4 regions of the Glaciecola punicea genome follow, and region 1 is predicted to be linked to each of the others. Evidence: predicted binding sites of a transcription regulator. Region 1 holds the regulator's gene; each other region holds the start of a gene.
What was found. Region 1 encodes sigma-54, which starts transcription at its own class of promoters, with help from an activator protein. Its sites were predicted from a motif close to GTTGGCACGNNNNTNGNNT; they were not measured.
Positions count from the first base shown of each region.

Region 2: a site for sigma-54 is predicted at 2,240-2,258, ahead of BAE46_RS02945 (TorF family putative porin). Genes of this name have one in related genera too.
Region 3: a site for sigma-54 is predicted at 3,186-3,204, ahead of BAE46_RS01315 (kinase). Genes of this name have one in related genera too.
Region 4: a site for sigma-54 is predicted at 3,165-3,183, ahead of glnA (glutamate--ammonia ligase). Genes of this name have one in related genera too.

Region 1 covers NZ_LZXY01000009.1:49,736-54,980, forward strand. Annotated here, with positions in the region: gene BAE46_RS11045 (HPr family phosphocarrier protein) at 1-11, opposite strand, end outside; gene rapZ (RNase adapter RapZ) at 38-952, opposite strand; gene ptsN (PTS IIA-like nitrogen regulatory protein PtsN) at 984-1,427, opposite strand; gene hpf (ribosome hibernation promoting factor) at 1,435-1,722, opposite strand; gene BAE46_RS11065 (RNA polymerase factor sigma-54) at 1,748-3,277, opposite strand; gene lptB (LPS export ABC transporter ATP-binding protein) at 3,427-4,155, opposite strand; gene lptA (lipopolysaccharide transport periplasmic protein LptA) at 4,152-4,814, opposite strand; gene lptC (LPS export ABC transporter periplasmic protein LptC) at 4,768-5,245, opposite strand, start outside.
Region 2 covers NZ_LZXY01000002.1:149,548-154,792, reverse strand. Annotated here, with positions in the region: gene BAE46_RS02960 (anthranilate synthase component II) at 1-256, opposite strand, end outside; gene trpS (tryptophan--tRNA ligase) at 258-1,271, opposite strand; gene rpe (ribulose-phosphate 3-epimerase) at 1,281-1,943, opposite strand; gene BAE46_RS02945 (TorF family putative porin) at 2,395-3,081, shown strand; gene BAE46_RS02940 (DUF2970 domain-containing protein) at 3,358-3,555, shown strand; gene BAE46_RS02935 (Dam family site-specific DNA-(adenine-N6)-methyltransferase) at 3,763-4,647, opposite strand; gene BAE46_RS14715 (SPOR domain-containing protein) at 4,607-4,774, opposite strand; gene aroB (3-dehydroquinate synthase) at 4,986-5,245, opposite strand, start outside.
Region 3 covers NZ_LZXY01000001.1:271,797-277,041, forward strand. Annotated here, with positions in the region: gene add (adenosine deaminase) at 1-421, opposite strand, end outside; gene BAE46_RS01300 (response regulator) at 487-1,122, opposite strand; gene cmoA (carboxy-S-adenosyl-L-methionine synthase CmoA) at 1,424-2,170, shown strand; gene cmoB (tRNA 5-methoxyuridine(34)/uridine 5-oxyacetic acid(34) synthase CmoB) at 2,184-3,161, shown strand; gene BAE46_RS01315 (kinase) at 3,305-4,228, shown strand; gene BAE46_RS01320 (HAD-IIB family hydrolase) at 4,213-5,067, shown strand; gene BAE46_RS01325 (glycosyltransferase family protein) at 5,067-5,245, shown strand, end outside.
Region 4 covers NZ_LZXY01000003.1:28,015-33,259, forward strand. Annotated here, with positions in the region: gene glnL (nitrogen regulation protein NR(II)) at 1-791, opposite strand, end outside; gene BAE46_RS04345 (hypothetical protein) at 934-1,386, opposite strand; gene glnA (glutamate--ammonia ligase) at 1,605-3,014, opposite strand; gene typA (translational GTPase TypA) at 3,507-5,245, shown strand, end outside.

The DNA.
Region 1 (5,245 bases):
TTTAGCTTCATCGTAATTTTGCTCGCCAAGGTTACATTTATGACTCGTTTTGCACGTTTATGTTTGGCTCTACACTACTACTTGAAGTGGGTTTGCGTAGCGGCTTTGATATGCCAATTTCACGGTGTTTAACCTGTACGTCACCGTGACTACTTTTAAACGCTTCTGCTAAGGATTGCGCAACATAAACTGACCGGTGTTGCCCGCCAGTGCAGCCAATGGCTATTGTGACGTAGGAGCGGTTGTTACGCTCCAAATGCGGCAGCCAAGTTGTGATGAGATTCTGAACTTGCCAAATAACTTTCATCACCAAAGGCTGACCCGATAAGAATAACTCAACGGGACCATCTAAGCCATTCATTGGGCGTAAATCAGGATCCCAGTGGGGGTTGGGTAAAAACCGCACATCAAACACATAATCTGCGTCTTTAGGGATGCCATATTTAAAGCCAAAAGATTCAAATACAATCACCAGATCAGAGCTTTTTTTACCCAGTACCCTTTCACGAATAAGTTCGGCTAAATCGTGCACCGTAAGTTTGTCAGTATTTATATGCAGATCGGCTCTTTCGGCCACGGGCACTAGTATTGCGCGTTCTTCGTCTATGGCATCTACAAGTGAGTTACTGCGCTTGAAAAGAGGGTGCAGGCGACGCGTTTCGCTATAGCGTTTTAATAGGACATCGTCGCTGGCATCCAGGAAGATTATCGTGATTTCCCAAAATTCGGGTAAATATTCTAGCAATTCGTTAATTTCGTTTTCAGATTTTGGCATATTACGTACGTCTATGCTAACCGCTACTAATTCGTGCTGCTCTACAATTGTATGGGTCAAGGTAGGCAGCAGCGACACTGGAATATTATCGACACAATAATAGCCAAGGTCTTCTAATGAGCGAAGTGCAATGGACTTGCCTGAACCTGAACGCCCACTAATAATGAGAAGTTTCATATGTTGCCCTTTAGGAATTGCGTTTAAGCACTTATATAAGCGCGGCTACTAATTCGTTTTTGGTGGTCGCTTTCCTGATTGTTTTTACGGTGTCTTTATTACTGAGTTTTTTGGCAATGCCTGATAAAGCTTGCAGGTGCTTATCAGTTTGCTCTTCGGGCACAAGTATTGTAAAGAAAATATCAACGGGTTTACTGTCAATAGCATCAAAATCGATTGGCTGATTAGTGGTTATGATGACCGCAATCATATTGTTTAAGCCCTTAATTTTACCATGTGGTATGGCAATGCCGTGACCTATGCCGGTGCTGCCCATTTTTTCGCGGGCTAGCAAGCTAGCTAATACTTCAATTTGGTCTAATTCAGGAGATTGCGCAACGGCCATTTCGGAAATTATTTCGAAAATCCGTTTTTTACTGTTGCACTGAACCGCGCATTGAGTGCGGTCCAGTGAAATTATGTCGTTAATTATCATGAGTGGCTTAGTGACGTTTGAGTTTTTCTTTATGTTTTATAACCTGTCGGTCAAGCTTATCAATAAGACCGTCTATTGCAGCATACATATCTGTATGCTGTGAGTTTGCAAAAACTTCACCTCCTTGTAAATGCAAAGTTGCTTCTGCTTTTTGTTTGAGTTTTTCAATGTTAAGGATAACGTGCACGTTGCTGATGTGGTCGAAGTGGCGCTCTAATTTTTCAAACTTTGTGTTGACATAGTTACGTAGCGATTCTGTTATTTCGACGTGATGACCGGTCAGGTTTATTTGCATAATTTTAATCCTCTAATGTTTAGCCTTAGACAAGGCTCTTACGTTGATTCGAAGGCGGAATGTGTAACGATTCTCGGTATTTTGCAATTGTCCGCCTAGCAACATTAATGCCTTGATCGGCGAGCATCTGCGCAATCTTACTATCACTTAAGGGTTTATGAGCAGGCTCCACGGCAACCAACTTTTTAATAAAAGCACGGATGGCGGTAGAAGAGCAATTCTCACCAGAATCTGTGGATACGTGCGACGAGAAAAAATATTTCAGTTCAAAAATACCACGAGGCGTATGCATATATTTCTGCGTGGTCACGCGCGAAATCGTTGATTCATGCATGTCTACCATTTCAGCAACATCATTTAGTACCATGGGCTGCATCTTCTCTGGACCTTGCTCGAAAAACTCTCGCTGCTTAGCAACAATACAATGAGAGACTTTTAGCAAGGTTTCATTGCGGCTCTCTAAGCTTTTAATAAACCATTTTGCTTCTTGTAAATGAGACTTTATATATTGCGAATCGTTCGGATTTTTCGTCGATTTCGATAGCTTTGCGTAAGTTTCATTCACAGTAAGCGCGGGCAAGGCCTCGTTATTTAGTTCAACAGTCCACACACCTTTCTTTTTGTACACGTTTACGTCGGGTACAATGTACTCTGGTTCAACCGTTGATATGCAACTGCCAGGGCGTGGGTTCAGTGTTTTTAATAAGCGCATTACCTCACGCAGTTGGTCCTCTTTAAGGCGTGTCTTACGCATTAAGGTTCGATAATCTTTGCTTGCCAGTAAATCGGAGTGCTCTTCAATTATATTGCGCGCTTGATTTAACCACGGGGTGTCATCACTAAATTGTAGCAGTTGCACTAGCAAGCACTCTTTAACTGAACGTGAACCTGAGCCAACAGGGTCAAACATCTGAATGCGTTTGAGCACACACTCAACTTCGTCTAAATCTATATCTTCGTTGTCTAAGCTGTCTAATATTTCATCACTGCTAACGGTCAAGTAACCCGACTCATCAATTGAGTCGATAATTGCAATGGCGATAGATATGTCGTTGTCACTGAAGTGGGTAAGCTCTACCTGCCACATTAAATGGCCTTGGATTGATTCGGTGGTTTCGCCTTGAAAAACATAGTCGTCGTCAGGATTTGACCCGGTCATGCGCGATGGTGCTGAGGTAGACCCTAAATATTCCTCCCACGAGTGATCAAGCGGTAGGTCATCTGGAAGATTTCTATTTTCAAGCGCATCGTGAGTGTCCATGGTGTCGGGTACGTCAGTATCGCCGTTTGCCATGCCGGTATCGTTGTTGTTAGTCGCCTCAGCACTAATCGACGCTTGTTCTTTGTCGGTGCGAGAGTCAAGCGTTTGGTTGTCGTCAAGTGAGGCGTTGTCTTGGTCATGCTCAGCCATTTCGAGCAAGGGGTTTGATTCAAGTGCTTCTTGGATTTCTTGTTGTAGGTCAAGCGTTGACAACTGCAGTAGTTTAATCGCTTGCTGTAGTTGAGGCGTCATTGTGAGCTGCTGACTAAACTTAAGCTGTAACGAAGGTTTCATTAACGTCCTTCCACTAATTTAATGCGATGTATGTGCATAGACGACTTTAATATCTCCGATATAAGAAACGCGGTTTCCACTAATATTTTTAGGTAACTGCAATTATTATTAACAACGCCCTGCCTGCATAGTAGCGTTTTACGGGGCCTTTACAAGGAGAATTGCTCGCCTAAATAAACATCTTTTACTGTCTGATTAGCAAGTACTTCTTGCGAAGTGCCCGCCGCTATTAACTCGCCGTGACTTACAATATAGGCTTTCTCACATACGTCTAAGGTGTCTTTTACGTTGTGGTCGGTGATTAATACACCGATACCACGTTCTTTAAGCTGGTAAATAATTTTTTTAATATCATTAACCGATATTGGATCAACACCAGCAAAGGGCTCATCAAGCAAAATGAACTTTGGGTTTGCAGATAGGGCGCGAGCTATTTCGACGCGCCGCCTTTCGCCCCCTGACAGGCTCATTCCAAGGCTATTGCGTATATGGTTAATGTTAAAATCGTCAAGTAGTTCGTCGGCTATTTGTTCGCGCTGATCGTTCGATATATCCTTACGCGTTTGCAGTATTGCCATCAGATTCTCATAAACGGTGAGTTTTCGAAATATTGAGGCTTCTTGGGGCAAATATCCAATGCCTTGTCTAGCTCGCTCGTGCATGGGCTGAAAACTTAAGTCAACTTGATCTATAAAAATGCCGCCTTTGTCTAAGGGAACCAGACCTACTATCATATAGAAAGTGGTCGTTTTGCCTGCGCCATTAGGTCCTAATAAACCTACTATTTGGCCGGTAGAAACCTCGATACTGACGTCGCGGACTACTTGTCGGGATTTATACGACTTGGCTAAATTTTTGGCGTATAGGGTACTTCTCACGGTTGATCCTCGCGTTTTTTTTCTGCTTCATCCGCTTTTTCATCAGAAGAAAATGCGCCTGGGCTTAACACGGTAGTGACGGTAGCATCGCTGTTAGCGTCGGTCGACGCCATAATCTGTTGTTTAGCCATGTCAAATGCAATGGAGTCGCCGTTAACCTGAACATCTTTTTGTTTGATTGATGCATTACCTTTTAATAAAATAGTTTGAAACTCAACGTTGTATTGAATTTCATTTGCACTGGCAATCACAATCGAACCATCCTCTAGTTTTTGTTGGTAACTAGCTGGTTTACCCCTTGCAGTAATAATTTCTTTTCCTTTTCCTGCGGTCGCATCGGCGATGACTTGATCCGCTAAAATTTCGAGGCTACCTTGCTTAATAACAACGCTGTCCTTAAAAATAGAAGTCATCTTTTTACCGTCCAAAGATTGCTCTCTTGAACTTGCCGTTACCGGTAATAAAAAATCGTTCTCAATATTGCTGCCTTCACTGCCCAACGTCGCTATTTCGGCTGCATCGGGCAGTTGGTCTAGGTCTGGTGTTTGCGTACCATTCGCCGAAAAACCAAAGCTTAGAAGCATACCTAACAATGCAAATGCCAAAATTTGTTTAGCGCACTGGATTAAATTCGGTTTGTACATGTTCTTTAAACTCATATTGTTGTGTCGTTAAATTGCCAAAGATACCTATGCTTTTAAGCTCAAAATTAAGGCCGCTTATAGTAACTTTTTGATCTGAGCTCAAGGTTTTGTCTACTATATTAATTTCAATATATTCAGTTCTTATTTCCTTAATATACTCTTGAGATCGTAAATTCACAATCTTGACATTATTCTCTAATTGAATTCTGTTGTTGCTGTAAATCGTGCCTTCGCCTGCTGTTACCTGCCATGGCTGTCCGTCGTCTAAATATAGTGTATAGACAGGGTTTTGGAACACCGCGAAACCGAGTGCCTCGTAGTGGTCCATTTTTGTAGCGGCAACCTGATGGCTTAGTCTTCCTTCCTTATCAAATGATTTACTATTTAAGTTTACAGCTTGGTAGTTAGGAATAAGCTCAAGATTACTATCATCTGTTGTTAGCTGC
Region 2 (5,245 bases), on a different contig from region 1:
CAATTGCTTGATGGCCTAAACACACACCTAATATTGGCACTTTCCCTGCAAAATGCTTTATTGCCGCCAAACAAATACCCGACTCGTTTGGTGTGCAAGGCCCCGGTGATAGAACCAGATGCGAAAAGTCCATAAGCGCAAGATCGTCAATTGTGTGGCTATCATTTTTGACAACTTTCACAAGGTGGCCTAGCTCTTCAAAATACCGTGCTAGGTTATAGGTGAAAGAATCATAATTATCGATGATAAGTACCATGTTAAGCCCGCGGTATAAACCCTACAGCTTTGTACACCTTAGCGAGTGTCTCGGACGCTTTTTCGCGAGCTTTAGCACTTCCTTGATGCATAACCTCATATAAATAAGGCAAATCTTGACGAATTCTTGCATATTCGCTTTGAATGGGCTTTACCAGGCTCACAACCGACTCCGCTACGTCACCTTTTAAGTGACCATACATCTTGTCTGTATATTGCCCAACGAGGCTGTCAATGCTGTTGCCGTTCGTCGCGCTAAGCAGTGAGAGCAGGTTAGAAACACCCGGTTTTTCGGCCACATCATAATAAATATTAGCTTGCTCGTCGCTGTCAGTAACGGCGCGCTTAATTTTTTTAGTCAGTATTTTGGGGTCTTCTAACAGGCCAATTACATTGTTAGTGTTTGGATCTGACTTTGACATCTTTTTGTTTGGTTCTTGTAAGCTCATGACTCTGGCGCCATCTTTGGGAATACAAGGTTCAGGAAGAGTAAACACATCACCGTAAATATTGTTGAAGCGGGTTGCGACGTCGCGCGTTAGCTCAAGATGCTGTTTTTGATCTTCACCTACCGGCACTTCGTTAGCCTGATAAACTAAAATATCGGCCGCTTGTAACACAGGGTAAGCATATAAGCCTACATTGACGTTTGACTGATTTTTTTGTGACTTATCCTTAAACTGGGTCATGCGATTAAGCTCACCCATTTGCGTATAGCAGTTAAGCACCCAGCTTAGCTGTGCGTGCTCTGGCACATGCGACTGCATAAATATAGTACTTTTGTTTGGGTCAATACCGCAGGCCAAATAAAGCGCAAGTCCGTCTAGGCATGCTTGGTTTAATTCTGCAGGGTCCTGTCTTAAGGTAATGGCGTGCAGGTCTACAATCATATACAAACAATCATGTGTGGCCTGCATGGCGACCCATTGGCGTAGTGCGCCTAAATAATTACCTAATGTAAGTTGCCCTGAAGGCTGACATCCGCTAAGTACGATCGGTTTCGTTGAACTGCTCACTGAATATTCCTATTTAAATTGTTGCGTTAAATCAGCTATGGCTTTTTTATAGTCGCGTTGACCGAAGATAGCGCTGCCGGCTACAAACATGTCGGCGCCAGCTAAATAGACGTCTTTTATGGTGTCTTTGTTAATGCCGCCGTCTACCTGAATACGGGTGCTTAATCCCATTTCATCTATGATTGATTTTAAATGCGCTGTTTTTTCAACGGTGCCGGGAATGAATTTTTGGCCACCAAAACCTGGGTTAACCGACATTAGTAAAACGTAGTCAAGCTTTTCTAAAACGTAATCGAGTACGCTTAATGATGTTGCCGGATTAAGCACTAAGCCTGCTTTACAACCGTGCTGTTTAATGAGCTCAATACTTCTGTCTACGTGTAAAGCCGCTTCTGGATGAAAGCTAATCATACTAGCCCCGGCTTTGGCAAAGGCTTCAATCATTGAGTCAACCGGCGATACCATTAAATGCACGTCTATATCGGCTGTTATGCCATAGTTGCGAAGCGCCGAACATATGGTGGGGCCGAAGGTTAAATTGGGCACATAATGATTGTCCATTACGTCGAAATGAACGATGTCAGCGCCAGCGCTTAACACACTGTCGACTTCTTCTCCTAACTTTGCGAAATCGGCAGACAAAATGGAGGGGGCTATTAATGGTTTATGCATGAGTCGGTCACGTATCGTCTAAAAAACCATAGTTTACCGTATTTTTAGCGCAAAATTCACTTCTAATACAAAAAGCTTTTATTTTTCTTGTGCGGTATAACAGCCTGTTTACTTTGCGCCTGCTCTAAAATGGTGAGGCTGTTGCAAAATAGTGCATAAACCAGGCGTCTATGGCTGTTTTACTGCTTTTTGTGGCTACTATGAATACGCGCAGGTAGGGTCTTATTTGTCACTATCCCGTTGTAACTATTAGGTATTTTTATGGTTTTTGAAGCGGGTATCAAGTTCGCCTTATGTTTGGCACTGCTATTGCTAAATACAAGGCGTATGTACCCTTAGCGCGCCTACATTATTAAGTAAAGACGCTTCATCACACTATTAGTGCATACACTATTAAAATCAACGACGTAAAGTCTTTTAATCACTATTCAGCAAAGCATGGGGAACACACATGAAACAGTTAACTAAGATATCGTTGATAGCAGCGGCCTTGTCTTCGACATTATTTGTCAGCCAATCAGCACTTGCCGAGGTAAGCGCTAACATAGGGGCTACCACCAACTATATTTGGCGTGGTGTTAGTCAAAGCTCAGATGCGGCCTCCGTTTCAGGCGGCATTGACTATGCTGCCGATAGCGGATTTTATGCCGGTACATGGGTCGGTTCTTTAGGCGATAGCGATTCTGGGTTTAATGGCACAGAGACCGACTTTTATTTAGGCTTTGGCGGTGAAGTTGCGGGTTTTACTTACGACATCGGTTATATTTATTATCTATACACTGAGTTAGATGACAGTAACTTTGGTGAAATTTACGTCAACGCTGGTTTTGGAAACTTCGGGGTAGGCGCAGCGTATACAGTGAATAGCGAGGTAGACGAAGGCGCCGGTTTTGAAGGCGGTGACATTTATTATAGCATTAGCTACGGTGGTATCGCGTTGGGCAATGAGTTTGAACTCGCGCTAAGTGCTGGCCTTTATACATTTGATTCAGACGGTAGTGAGAACGATTACAATTATTCCCACGTTCAGGCTGATATATCCAAAGGCGATTTTGCGTTTTCGATTGTTAAAGCACAAGAGAGTGCGTTTGCAGATGAAGATATAAAATTTGTTGCTAGCTGGTCAACAAGTTTTTAATCTAGCTTATTCTATAGGCAACGTTCACCACTGCAGCAAGGTTAATTTGGGCCAACGTTGCAATCCTGCGGCGCAATTTAGCCGCTTATTGATGGTTCTCTTTGCATATTTTGAACGTTGATTAGCGGACGTGGTTTGTGCTGATCTAGTATATTTTTGTTTTTACTGTAAACTTAAATACTGTTAGTAAATGCACAGTATTTAAGGTAAAAGTGATAGGCGCTTTGATCCAGTGCATTTTCACTATTTAGATTTATTGGAGTTAATGTCTCGCAAATGAGTACTACCAAAGATTGGCTGGCGGTTGTACAAAGTGTAATGGCGGGGTTGCTTGGGGTACAATCGCAGCGTAAATATGTTGAAGACGCTAACGCAACTTCCTTCGTGCCCTTCGTTGTGGTGGGCGTAATAATGGTTATTGTGCTTATCTTGTCTATCTGGTTTGGCGTTAGTTTACTGCTACCAAATACCTAGGTGGCTATAATTAGCTGCTATGACCTGCTATGACCTGCTAGAAAAATCTTTAATTCTTCATAACGTACCGGTCTGCACATCAAAAAGCCCTGAGTAAAGTCGCAGCCCAGTGCCCTTAACTGCGCGACTTGCGCCTCAGTTTTTGCGCCTTTCGCAACGGTGGGCACAGATAAACCATGCTCAAGACATAGCCTTGGCTGTCACGCTTTACGCTTGGCCTTTATAAAGTGCAATCAATTCGGCGCAAGGTTTTCTGGTATTGCCTTTGCAGCTAATACTGCGCGCAACGCTTAATTTAACGATTTTATTAGCGGTGGCGTATATTGCTCGGGTTTGTGGCAGGTTATTATTTGAAATTATAGTGGTTATCCCCATTTTTTGAGCCTGTAGCGCGCAGTCAACCAGCCTTTGCTGATCATCCCAAGAAAAACCTTTACCGGAATACGCGGTAAAGCTCGCGGTTTCATTAATGGGTGTATAAGGAGGATCGCAATACACAATATCGCCTTTACAAGCCTGTTCGAAGGCCAATGAAAAGTCGCCTGAAAAAAATTGCGCAGCTTGAGCCTTAGCTGAAAAATCGTCTATTTCTGCGTGGGGAAAGTAAGGTTTTTTATACTGACCAAAAGGGACGTTGTAGCCACCTTTCGAATTATATCTACATAAGCCGTTAAAACCATAGCGGTTTAGGTATAAAAAAAGAGCACTCCTGCGAAGGGACTTGCTCGTTTTGTTAAACTCTTCTCTAAGTGCGTAGTATTGCTTGCTGATGTTATTGCTTGGAACAAACAAAGCTTGGCTAGCTTTTACAAACGCTTCTGGCGTTTCGCGAATATGCGTGAAGAAATTAATAAGATCTGGATTGCTATCCGCTAAGAGGTATTCATTGAAAGGGAGGTTCAAAAACACGGAGCCACCCCCCACGAAAGGCTCGATAAGCCTACCACGATCATTCTTTGGGAGCAGCTTGGCTATGTCAACGACCAGCTTACGTTTTCCACCTGCCCACTTTAAAGGAGACTTAACTAAATTTAAGGGGGCTTTACTAGCGCTAGTAAATTTCTTGCTGGATTTGGTTAATACTTTTGGCAAAAGGCTGCGCTTCCTTTACATCTGCCGGCATGCTATGCAATTGCTTAAGTGGCGTTTCAATAGAGCCAAACGCCTCTTTGTACAACACCACAAACCATGAACCACCATAGCGCTGGGTTTTGTACACCCAGGTTGAAGCCTTCAGATTGTTATTATTAAGATAATTCTCTAGCACCGCTGGACTTTGAATACCAAGGAGTTGCAGCAAGACAGAATAGTTAGGCAAAGACAGTAGTGTAGTTTCATCAAACTTATAGTCAATAGCAGAACTAGAAACTGTTTGCGTTTGTCGCCTAGTGACATGCTAATCTTTAAGGTCTGTTGTAATTCAGTTCTGTTTAGTTAAGTAGCTCACTAAGCTGTGCTTGCGTTACATCACTGACCACTTGCGCATTGCCAATCCCAATAGGAAGGATAAATCGCATAGTGCCACTTAACACCTTTTTATCTCGCTGCATGTGCGTAATATAATCTTGGGCGCTCATATTAGCAGGCCCTGTAAGAGGTAAGTCGAAATATCCCAAAATGTTAGACACCTGTCGTAATTCTGACCTTAGCATTTGATTACGCATTGCAGATAATTTACAGGCAAGGATAG
Region 3 (5,245 bases), on a different contig from region 1:
TAAGTATGCCAATTAATTTAGCTTTGTAATTCTTTTCTTTGTTAGCACGTGCTACTCCTGCAACTACTGCTTCGACTACGCCTATTAAAGGTAAGTTATAGGCTCTTGCCATATAATAAGGTGAGAACCTCAGTTCAACGTGAGCTAGCCCTTCATTTACAGCGTCAATTACATTTTCATAAGCGATTTTTTCACAATCTTCTACGTGAGCAAGTACTGAAACACCTATATCAAGCTTTTGTAAAAAAGCCATTAAATCGGTGGTTTTGCCTTGAATAAACACGTGCTTGGAGAGCGCTTGCTCGTCAGTGTATGGTAAGTCAATACCGTTTTTTACTGCAAGATTTAATATGCTAGAAACTCGTATATTACCGTCTAAATGACGATGTAGGTCGATTAGGGGAAGGTTTGATTCAGTCATAATTTTTCACTAAGCGCTTAGCAAAGGGCTAGCATTAAAGATATTAGTCTCCAATACAACAAGCATCAATCGAGTTTAAGTTTTTCAATCGCAACTAAAATTTGCGTGCGTGATTTTACCTCAAGTCTTCTAAACAAGGCACTTACATGCGCTTTTACCGTTGCTTCAGTTACATTCAGCCGTTGCGCAATATCTTTATTCATTAAGCCCTGTTTTACTAACCTTAGCACCGTAAATTGCTTGGGTGTAAGTTCACGTACTTTTTCCGCAATTTGTACTTTGTCGCTGCTGACTCTTTGTAGTTGACCATCAACCGATGGGGGAACCCAAGTTCCGCCCGACAAGGCTAATTTTAGGGCGGCAACCATTTGGGTTGTGGCTGTCGTTTTTGGAATAAATGCGTTTGCACCAAATTCCATTGCTTGTGCAATGGTGTCAATGTCTTCAGTGCCTGACACAATGGCAATGGGTAGGTCTGGAAAGTTTTGGCGGATCCTCAACAAGCCATAAAAATTATCGCAACCAGGCATGTTAAGGTCTAATAATAATAGGCTTACGTTACGCTGACGCCGCAAGGTATTGAGAGTAGTAGAAAACGAATCAGATTCTAAATAGTTGACGCCTGTAAAGTGGCTTTGCATAGCGGCCTTTAGAGCCTCGCGAAACAGTGGGTGATCATCTGCAATTAAAAATTTAAGCATACGCAATAATTTCCATTCTTTTTTTTTATAATTTATACACTATGCCATTATCAAATATTAATACGCCAGTAGCAAAATAACGGTTTGACACACCAGCCTTGAACTAAAGTGTTCACATAACGCACTTTATTAAGATACCATAGACAAGTGATACTTATGCGTGTGTTGAAATACTGTTATAAAACTCAAGCCTGAGTAATTTGCTATAAAAAACTCACGTTTTACCCTTGTATATATCAATATTTGCCTGACAATATTTAGCAAGGATTACATCAACTACAACTGAAGTTTATTTTTTAACATGACTAAAAGCAAGAAACCATTTTCACATGACACTTTATACGCCACTGAAAAACCAAAAGTTGAAAAGTTTAGTTTTAATCAACAGGTGGTAGACGTATTTCCCGATATGATAAATCGTTCGGTCCCGAGTTATCAAAATATTATTGATTGCGTGGGTAAAATGGCTAATTTGTTATGCAACAGCAATCCTATTATTTACGATTTAGGGTGTTCTTTAGGGAATGTAAGCCTGTCTATAGCAAAACACGCACAGTCCAAAAACCCTAAGATAAAGGGGATAGACAATTCCAGCGCGATGATTGAACGTTGTCAGCAACATATCGATGCCTTTAGTTTTGGCAATAGTATTAGTCTTAAACAAGCTGATTTAGTGTCGGTTGCCTTATCGCCCTGCAACATGGTTGTGATCAACTTTACACTTCAGTTTATTGAGCCAACAAAGCGTCAAAATATTATTAACAAGGTTTATCGTGCCCTTGAGCCAAAGGGTGTTTTTGTCTTGAGCGAAAAAATAGAACTCTCAAATGCGGTTTTAAATAATGTATTAGTTGATCTACACCATGAGTTTAAACGGGAAAATGGATATTCTGACTTAGAAATTAGCCAAAAACGCTCTGCACTTGAAGAGGTGATGAGATTAGACACCGTCAAAATACATCAAGAAAGGCTGTGTGAGGCTGGATTTTCAAATGTCTGTGTGTGGTACCAACATTTTAATTTCGTGTCCATTTTGGCCATCAAATAATAGAAGGATTCACATGCAATCTATGTCTTGGCGCAGCGCGTTTTATAACAGTATTGTAAACACCAAGCTTGAATTATATATAGCTGAATTTGCTATCATTCTTAAAGACTTCGAAGCCAGTGTGCCTGCGAAGGACCTTAATCGATGGCAGCGACAGCTTGGTCAGCTTCCTAAGGTTGAGAACATAGAATTAATAGTTGGCGATAGTGTCAGCCTAAACGCATACAATGCTTTGACTGCGGGTGATATTGCAAAGACAATATCTGTGCTTAAAAACTTTATGCCCTGGCGAAAGGGTCCTTTTAACTTCATGTCTATTAACATAGACACTGAGTGGCGTTCCGATTGGAAATGGAATCGAGTGTTGCCACATTTACAGAATCTTGCCGGTAAAAAAGTGTTAGATGTAGGTTGCGGCAGTGGCTATCATTTATTTAGAATGCATGATGCGCAGGCTTCACAAATTATTGGTGTTGATCCTACCGCCCTTTTCTTTTTTCAATTTCACTGCTTTAAACAATATTTACCGTCATTAAATGTACACTATTTGCCAATTGGCATTGAGGCGATGCCCACAACGAACTACTTCGATACAGTTTTTTCCATGGGCGTGTTATATCACCGTCAAGATCCCATAAAGTTTTTGCGTGAGCTCAAGGACCAGCTATGCTCAGGGGGGCAATTAGTGCTTGAAACACTGGTGATAGATGGAGATGAAAACACGGTGTTAATGCCAAAAGGCCGTTATTCACAAATGCGTAATGTATGGTTTTTGCCATCGGTAGGTGCACTCATAATTTGGCTACAGCGTGTAGGCTTTAAAAATGTTAAGTGCGTTGATATAGATTGTACCAGCATAGAAGAACAGCGCGCTACGCCATGGATGGAGACTCACTCCTTAATAGATTTTCTGGACAGCGAAAATATGACTAAGACGATAGAAGGCTATCCTGCTCCTAAAAGAGCGGTACTTACTGCATCGGTGAGTTAGCAGGCATTGCGATATAGTTTACCTGTTGGCATTAAAGTTGAATGGCTTCAGTCACCGCTGAACCATTATTTCTAGATTTACGCGTTTATTTATCAATACCTTATTCGCTGTGTACCTAGTTCAAGGCCTTATTTGAGGTAGATGTGACAAGTTCTGACATTCAAATCGAAAAATCACATGCAGTGCTGAAACACTTCATAAGTGAGCAAAAGTTACCCAGTGAGTATGCCTGTATTGCACAAACATGGTTCATTCCTTTAGCCGTAACATTAATAAAGCACCAAAATAGTGCAAACCGCCCAATTTTAGTCGGTATAAATGGCTGCCAGGGTTCAGGGAAGTCAACGTTAACATGCTTTCTAAGCACCTTGCTAAACGAAGTATTTAAGGTCGCCAGCGTTGGCTTGTCAATAGACGACTTCTATTTATCTAAGCATTCACGGCAATTGCTAGCGTCCACTATTAACCCACTTCTTGCTACTCGCGGCGTACCAGGTACTCATGACATTGTATTGTTAGAAAGCACACTGTGGTCCTTGCGCCAAGGTCAGCCGGTGAGTCTTCCTGCGTTTGATAAGTCAATGGATGATGTAAAGCCACAAGAGCAGTGGGAGTACGCTGAGCACAAATACAAAATTATAATACTTGAAGGTTGGTGTGTTGGTCTAGACAGCCAGCACCCGGCGCAGCTCTTGTCGCCTGTGAATGAATTAGAAGCCAAAGAAGATGCGAGTGGCCAGTGGCGACAGTATGTAAATGATGTGCTGTCAGTCGATTATAAACGCGTGTTTGCTTCAATTGACTATCTGGTTATGCTGCAAGCACCCTCTTTTGAGCATGTTTATGCATGGCGCTGTGAACAAGAGCATAAACTGAAAACGTCACTTGCTAGCCATAGAACAGATTCACAATTACCTAATGAAACCATGAGCGATAGTGAAATATTACGCTTCATTCAATTTTACCAGCGCCTAACACAACACGCGCTAAGTACTATTCCAGCAAAATGTGATCGCTTGTTTGTGCTAAATGAAACACGCGGAATTACACAATGTCAACAACATTGAGTCCTGTCAAAAAATGGCTGGTATTTACCGATTTCGACGGCACCCTTTTAGATCATTATACCTATAGCTTTGACGCAGCTATTGACTGCCTTAAGCAATTAGCTGAGCAAGGTGTTCCGGTAATACCTAATTCCAGTAAAACGTTTGCAGAAGTAAGGTATTTACAAGAAAAAATGTTGTTAAAGACACCGCTAATTGTTGAGAACGGGGCGGCGGTTTATATACCCAAAGACTTTTTACCACAAAAACCCAAAGGCGCAGTATTTAAGCATGGCTATTGGCTGAAGTCATTTGCGCAAAAAAGACAGTTTTGGCAAGGTATAGTACAAAGCATAAAAACTGATTATCCCCACCAGTTTGAGACATTTGGGGAGATGAACATTGGCCGTATTTGTGAGCTAACAGGGTTAAATGAGAAAAGTGCGCGATTGGCCTCGCAGCGAGAATTTGGAGAACCTGTGCTATGGCTTGGCAGCGGCGAACAGCGCAGAAACTTTATTGAAAGAATACGAAAACTCGGCGCCTTCCCGCTGTTAGGTGGCCGCTTTTTACATGTATCTGGTAATAGCAACAAAGGTAAGGCTTTAACGTGGCTACTTAAAGAGTGTGTAAGGCAATATCCGAAATTCACGTTCTTAAGTATTGCTCTAGGCGACACTAATAATGACATAGACATGTTGGAAGTGGCCGACATCGCCGTTCGTATAGCATCTCCGGTGCATACATTACCAGAACTTCAACGTACGCACGAAGTATATACAAGCGTAGCAACTGGACCCCAAGGCTGGCGCGAAATAATCGATCAACTAATTATGACAACACTGCATGAGGATGACTAATGGCTGACTTTTACCAAAATGGCATAGTGACCACCCTTCATAATTTAGAAAATAGACCCATTGAGGCCTTAGAAAAGGAATTAGTTGGTTTTTCTAAACGTAGACCAATGGGTCTTATTTTACCCAGTTTATACTCGGAGTTAGAAGGTAAGGCCCTTCTTGGTACTATTGAGCATAT
Region 4 (5,245 bases), on a different contig from region 1:
TCTTTGGTTTTATCTTGAGCCTGCAGAGCTTGAGAAGCGTTACGAGTAATATTCAATATGGCTTGCTGCAGCATATCAGGATCTGCAAACAATTCAGGAATGGATGGATCATAATCTCGGTGAAGCTCTATCGAAAACGCTAGATCGTTTATAATTACCGACTGTACTTTATCAAGCACTTGATGCAAATTAAATTTGCGCTTGTGTGGCAAACTATTGGGGCCTAGAAGCCTGTCGACTAAGTTACTCAACCTATCTGCTTGGTCAATGATCATTTGCGTAAACTCTCTGTCATCAGCACCAGATAGCTTTTTCTCCAATAATTGGGCTGCACCTCGAATACCCCCTAGGGGATTTTTAACTTCGTGAGCAAGCCCGCGTACAAGTTCTCGAGCGGCCACTTGCTGTGCATATTGCTGAGATTCTTGACTAATTTTTCGCTGTTTGTCAATAGGGTTTATTTCTAACAAGGCCATAATGTGGCCGTTTACCGTGATTATATTGGCATTGATATCAACCGTTGTGCAGCGCCCATCTCTAAAGCACATAACAACATCCGTTTCACGATAGTCATCTTGGTTTTCTAATGCTTTTATTATTTGCTGCTGATTGACACTGTCGTCCACCAAAAAGTCGCTTAGCGGACGTTCACTTATTTGATTAAGACCAGTTTCAAGTAAGTTGAGTGCAGCTTCATTAGCGAAACTAACTTCAAATTCATCATTGACTAAAATGAGGGCTGTTTTAAGTGAATTTAATAACAATTCGTAGTGATAACGATCGTCAATCAAGGGTGGCTCCGTGGGCAATTAATTAGTCATTGCACCGTAATGGCGCATTCAAACATCAAACTGTATTTAAACAGCAAGACCAGCGACGCTTTGTTGTCTAAAAAGGGTACTAAAGCTCTTAATTAAATAAAATGTACAAAAACTAGTTAATTAACGCTGACGCTTGATGTAAATATACTCTCCTGGCTTCACTTGATGCAATAAGCTTGCCTGAGTTGTTAATAAATTTTACTGAATATTCATATGCGCCCCGTTCCATATCGCGAAGCGCGAACATGCCCGCAGCAGACTCGTGTACTTTACCGTTTATATGCAGTCGATAAAAACCGCCTATACGTGGATCAATAGAAGCGCCTATAGACAATTCACCTATGTTGCTGCGAATAGTCGCATCATTTTGGGGGCTTAATATGCTGAGCTTATAATTTACACTCAGTTTTTGTGTAGTTTGCAGTAGCGGTTTGAGCGCAGGGACGTTGGACTCAAATGTGCTCGTTGGAGCACTAAGCACGATCGCTTCAGCATCGCTAGAGGCTTTATCAGAAATGGTAACCGTACCGTCACTATGAATGGTTTTGTAAACTTGTTGATTCATGTTATTCGCTGACTGTGACACGCTTGTGACGAACAGTGACGCAGCGAAAATTGCAGTAGAAAATATACTAAACCTTAATTTATTCACAGGTAGTTTCTAATTTAATTGCTTTACTGCCTTATATTACGTGATATCGTTTAAAAAAAAAGCCTGCAGTTGCAGGCTTCGTATATCAACGAATAAATGCTTAGTTCATAAACACTTTTACCGATGATTTTTTATACGCTGTAGTACATATCAAACTCGAGTGGGTGTACAGCCTGTTTAATCGCTAGTACGTCCTCAGATTTGAGTGCGATGTAAGCGTCTATCATTTCGTCAGACATTACACCGCCTTCGGTTAAGAAAGCTCTGTCTTCATTTAAAGCGGCAAGTGCAATTTCTAATGAACCTGCTACTTTCGGAATGTTAGCCGCTTCTTCAGGTGGTAAATCGTATAAATCTTTGTCTGCTGCATCGCCTGGGTGTAATTTATTCTTAATACCATCGAGACCCGCCATTAGTAGGGCTGTGAAAGCCAAATAAGGGTTAGCTGTAGGGTCAGGAAAGCGCACTTCGATACGACGTGCTCTTTCACTGTTTACATACGGTATGCGAATAGATGCACTGCGGTTTCTGGCTGAATAGGCCAACATAACCGGGGCTTCGAATCCAGGTACTAAGCGCTTGTAAGAGTTAGTTGATGCATTTGTGAATGCATTAATGGCGTGAGCATGCTTAATAATGCCACCGATGAAGAAAAGTGAATCTTCAGACAAGCCGGCGTAGGTGTCACCCGCAAACACATTTTTGCCATCTTTACTAATTGACATGTGAACATGCATGCCAGAGCCATTATCGCCCACAATTGGTTTCGGCATAAAAGTAGCCGTTTTGTCATAGGCGTGCGCAACATTATGAACAACGTACTTATATATTTGAATTTCGTCGGCTTTTTTTACTAGTGTGTTAAACAAACAGGCTATTTCGTTTTGTCCAGCAGTGGCGACTTCATGGTGATGCGCTTCAACAGTTAAGCCCATTTCTTCCATAACCATACACATAGCAGCGCGAATATCATGGCCTGAGTCAACTGGAGGTACCGGGAAGTAGCCGCCCTTTACGCCAGGGCGATGTCCTAAGTTGCCTCCTTCATATTCGGCGCCCGAGTTCCACTTTGCTTCTTCAGAGTCTATTTTGAAGAACGAACCAGACATATCAGTATGAAAGCGTATATCGTCAAACATAAAAAATTCGGGCTCAGGTCCCACTAAAACTTTGTCACCAATACCCGTAGAGATTAAATATTCTTCGGCACGACGCGCTATAGAACGTGGATCGCGTGAATAACCCTGCATGGTAGTAGGCTCTAATATATCGCAGCGAATATTAATTTGAGTTTCTTCAGCAAATGGGTCCAAAACCGCGGTTGACGGGTCAGGCATAAGGACCATGTCAGATTCATTAATGCCTTTCCAACCTGCAATAGATGAACCGTCGAACATCTTGCCTTCCTCAAAGAAGTCTTCGTTAACTTGATGCGAAGGAATCGAAACATGCTGCTCTTTGCCTTTGGTATCGGTGAAGCGTAAATCAATAAATTTTGCTTCGGTTTCTTTGATCAGTTCCATTACTGACTCATATGACATAAAGGTACTCCCGTTTCGTGACTATTGTGAGTTTGCAGACCAGGCACACTTTTATTGCCAGTACTGCAATGCTGAGTAAAACATCTATTTATTATTACAGTCTTTGAGACTAATTGCACAATTTAACTGGTGGCGCACAAATCACAAGTTAAGCGATAAACGTGCCATTTTTACAACTATCTACAGACCAGTGAAAACAGCGTCGTAGCGAGCCGCGTCTAGCCTTACAGCGCATAAAATGCACCACTGTAGTGCTTGTGATGCGTCCAGTGCACAATTAAGGTGCACTAGACCTTGAACGATTCACAATACCGTGGCTTATAGTATGCCTCAAAGGTGGGGCGTAAACCTTATAAATGATTATTTAATGATAAAACCGCAAAGTTTGTCGCTTATTTCCCAATAAATCTGTACAATCCGCGCCCATCTTAACTATCACAATGAGCTGAATACGCACAAAATTGCGTCTGCGGCCCCTAATGAGAATCTGTAATGTCAGTAATAAATATTCGCAATATCGCGATCATAGCGCACGTCGACCATGGTAAAACTACACTGGTAGACAAGCTTCTGCAACAATCAGGCACTTTAGAAAGTCGTGGCATAGCTGAAGAGCGCGTGATGGACTCGAACGATATTGAAAAAGAACGCGGCATTACAATACTTGCTAAGAATACCGCTCTAAACTGGAATGGCTATCGCATTAATATAATCGATACCCCAGGGCACGCTGATTTTGGCGGTGAAGTAGAGCGCGTCATGTCGATGGCCGATTCCGTTCTATTGCTAGTAGATGCGCAAGAAGGTCCTATGCCGCAAACTCGCTTCGTCACCCAAAAAGCATTTGCTCAAGGCTTAAAGCCAATTGTTGTGCTCAACAAAATAGACAAACCGGGCGCTCGTCCTAATTGGGTTTTAGATCAAGTTTTTGATTTGTTCGATAATTTAGGTGCCACTGACGAGCAGCTCGATTTCGATGTTGTTTACGCATCAGCTCTTAATGGCTGGGCATCAAACGAAGCTGACGTTAAACACGACGATATGACACCTTTGTTTGAAACCATTGTTGCAAAGGTAGCACCGCCAGTGGCTGACCCGGAAGGGCCCCTGCAGATGCAAATTTCTCAGCTAGACTACAACTCTTATGTAGGTGTAATTGGCATAGGTCGTATTACTCGTGGTGTTGTTAAAGTTAACCAGCAAGTCACCGTAGTTAACGCAAAAGGCCAAAAACGTAACGCTAAAGTGAGCAAAGTATTAGGCTACTTAGGTCTTGATCGTTATGATGTAGAGTCAGGCGAGGCGGGTGATATTGTTGCTATTACCGGCTTAGGCGAACTTAAAATATCTGACACAGTGTGCGATATAAGCAAAGTAGAAGCGTTAAAACCATTATCGGTAGATGAACCAACCGTTACGATGACCTTCCAAGTAAACACTTCGCCGTTTGCAGGTAAAGAAGGTAAGTACGTTACCTCAAGAAACATTTTAGAGCGTTTACAAACCGAACTTATTCACAACGTTGCTTTGCGTGTTGAAGAAACCGCTGACCCTGATAAATTTAGAGTGTCAGGACGTGGTGAATTACATTTAGGCATATTAATTGAAAATATGCGTCGCGAAGGATTTGAGTTAGCCGTTTCTCGCCCTGAGGTCATTCTTAAGGAAGAAAACGGGAAACTGCTTGAACCATTCGAAACTCTGACGGTTGACGTTGAAGAAAAACATCAGGGAACTATGATGGAACAGCTTGGCCTACGTAAAGCGGAAATGGCGAACATGTCTATGGACGGAAAAGGCCGCGTACGCCTAGACTTTATTATTCCAAGCCGTGGCTTAATTGGTTTTCAAACCGACTTTATGACAATGACGTCTGGCTCCGGTTTGTTGTATCACACCTTTGATCATTACGGCCCGCACAAAGGCGGAAACATTGGTTCGCGTAAAAACGGTGTATTGATCGCCAACGCGACCGGCAAAGCGCTTACTAACGCTATCTTCAACCTACAAGAGCGTGGTCGCATGTTTATTGGTCACGGTGTTGAAGTGTATGAAGGTATGGTAATTGGTATCCATTCTCGCGAAAATGATTTAACGGTAAACGCCCTTAAAGGTAAGCAGTTAACTAACGTACGTGCATCAGGTACCGACGAAGCGCAAACATTAGTGCCGCCAATTGTGTACACATTGGAACAGGCTTTAGAGTTTATTGATGACGATGAGTTAGTTGA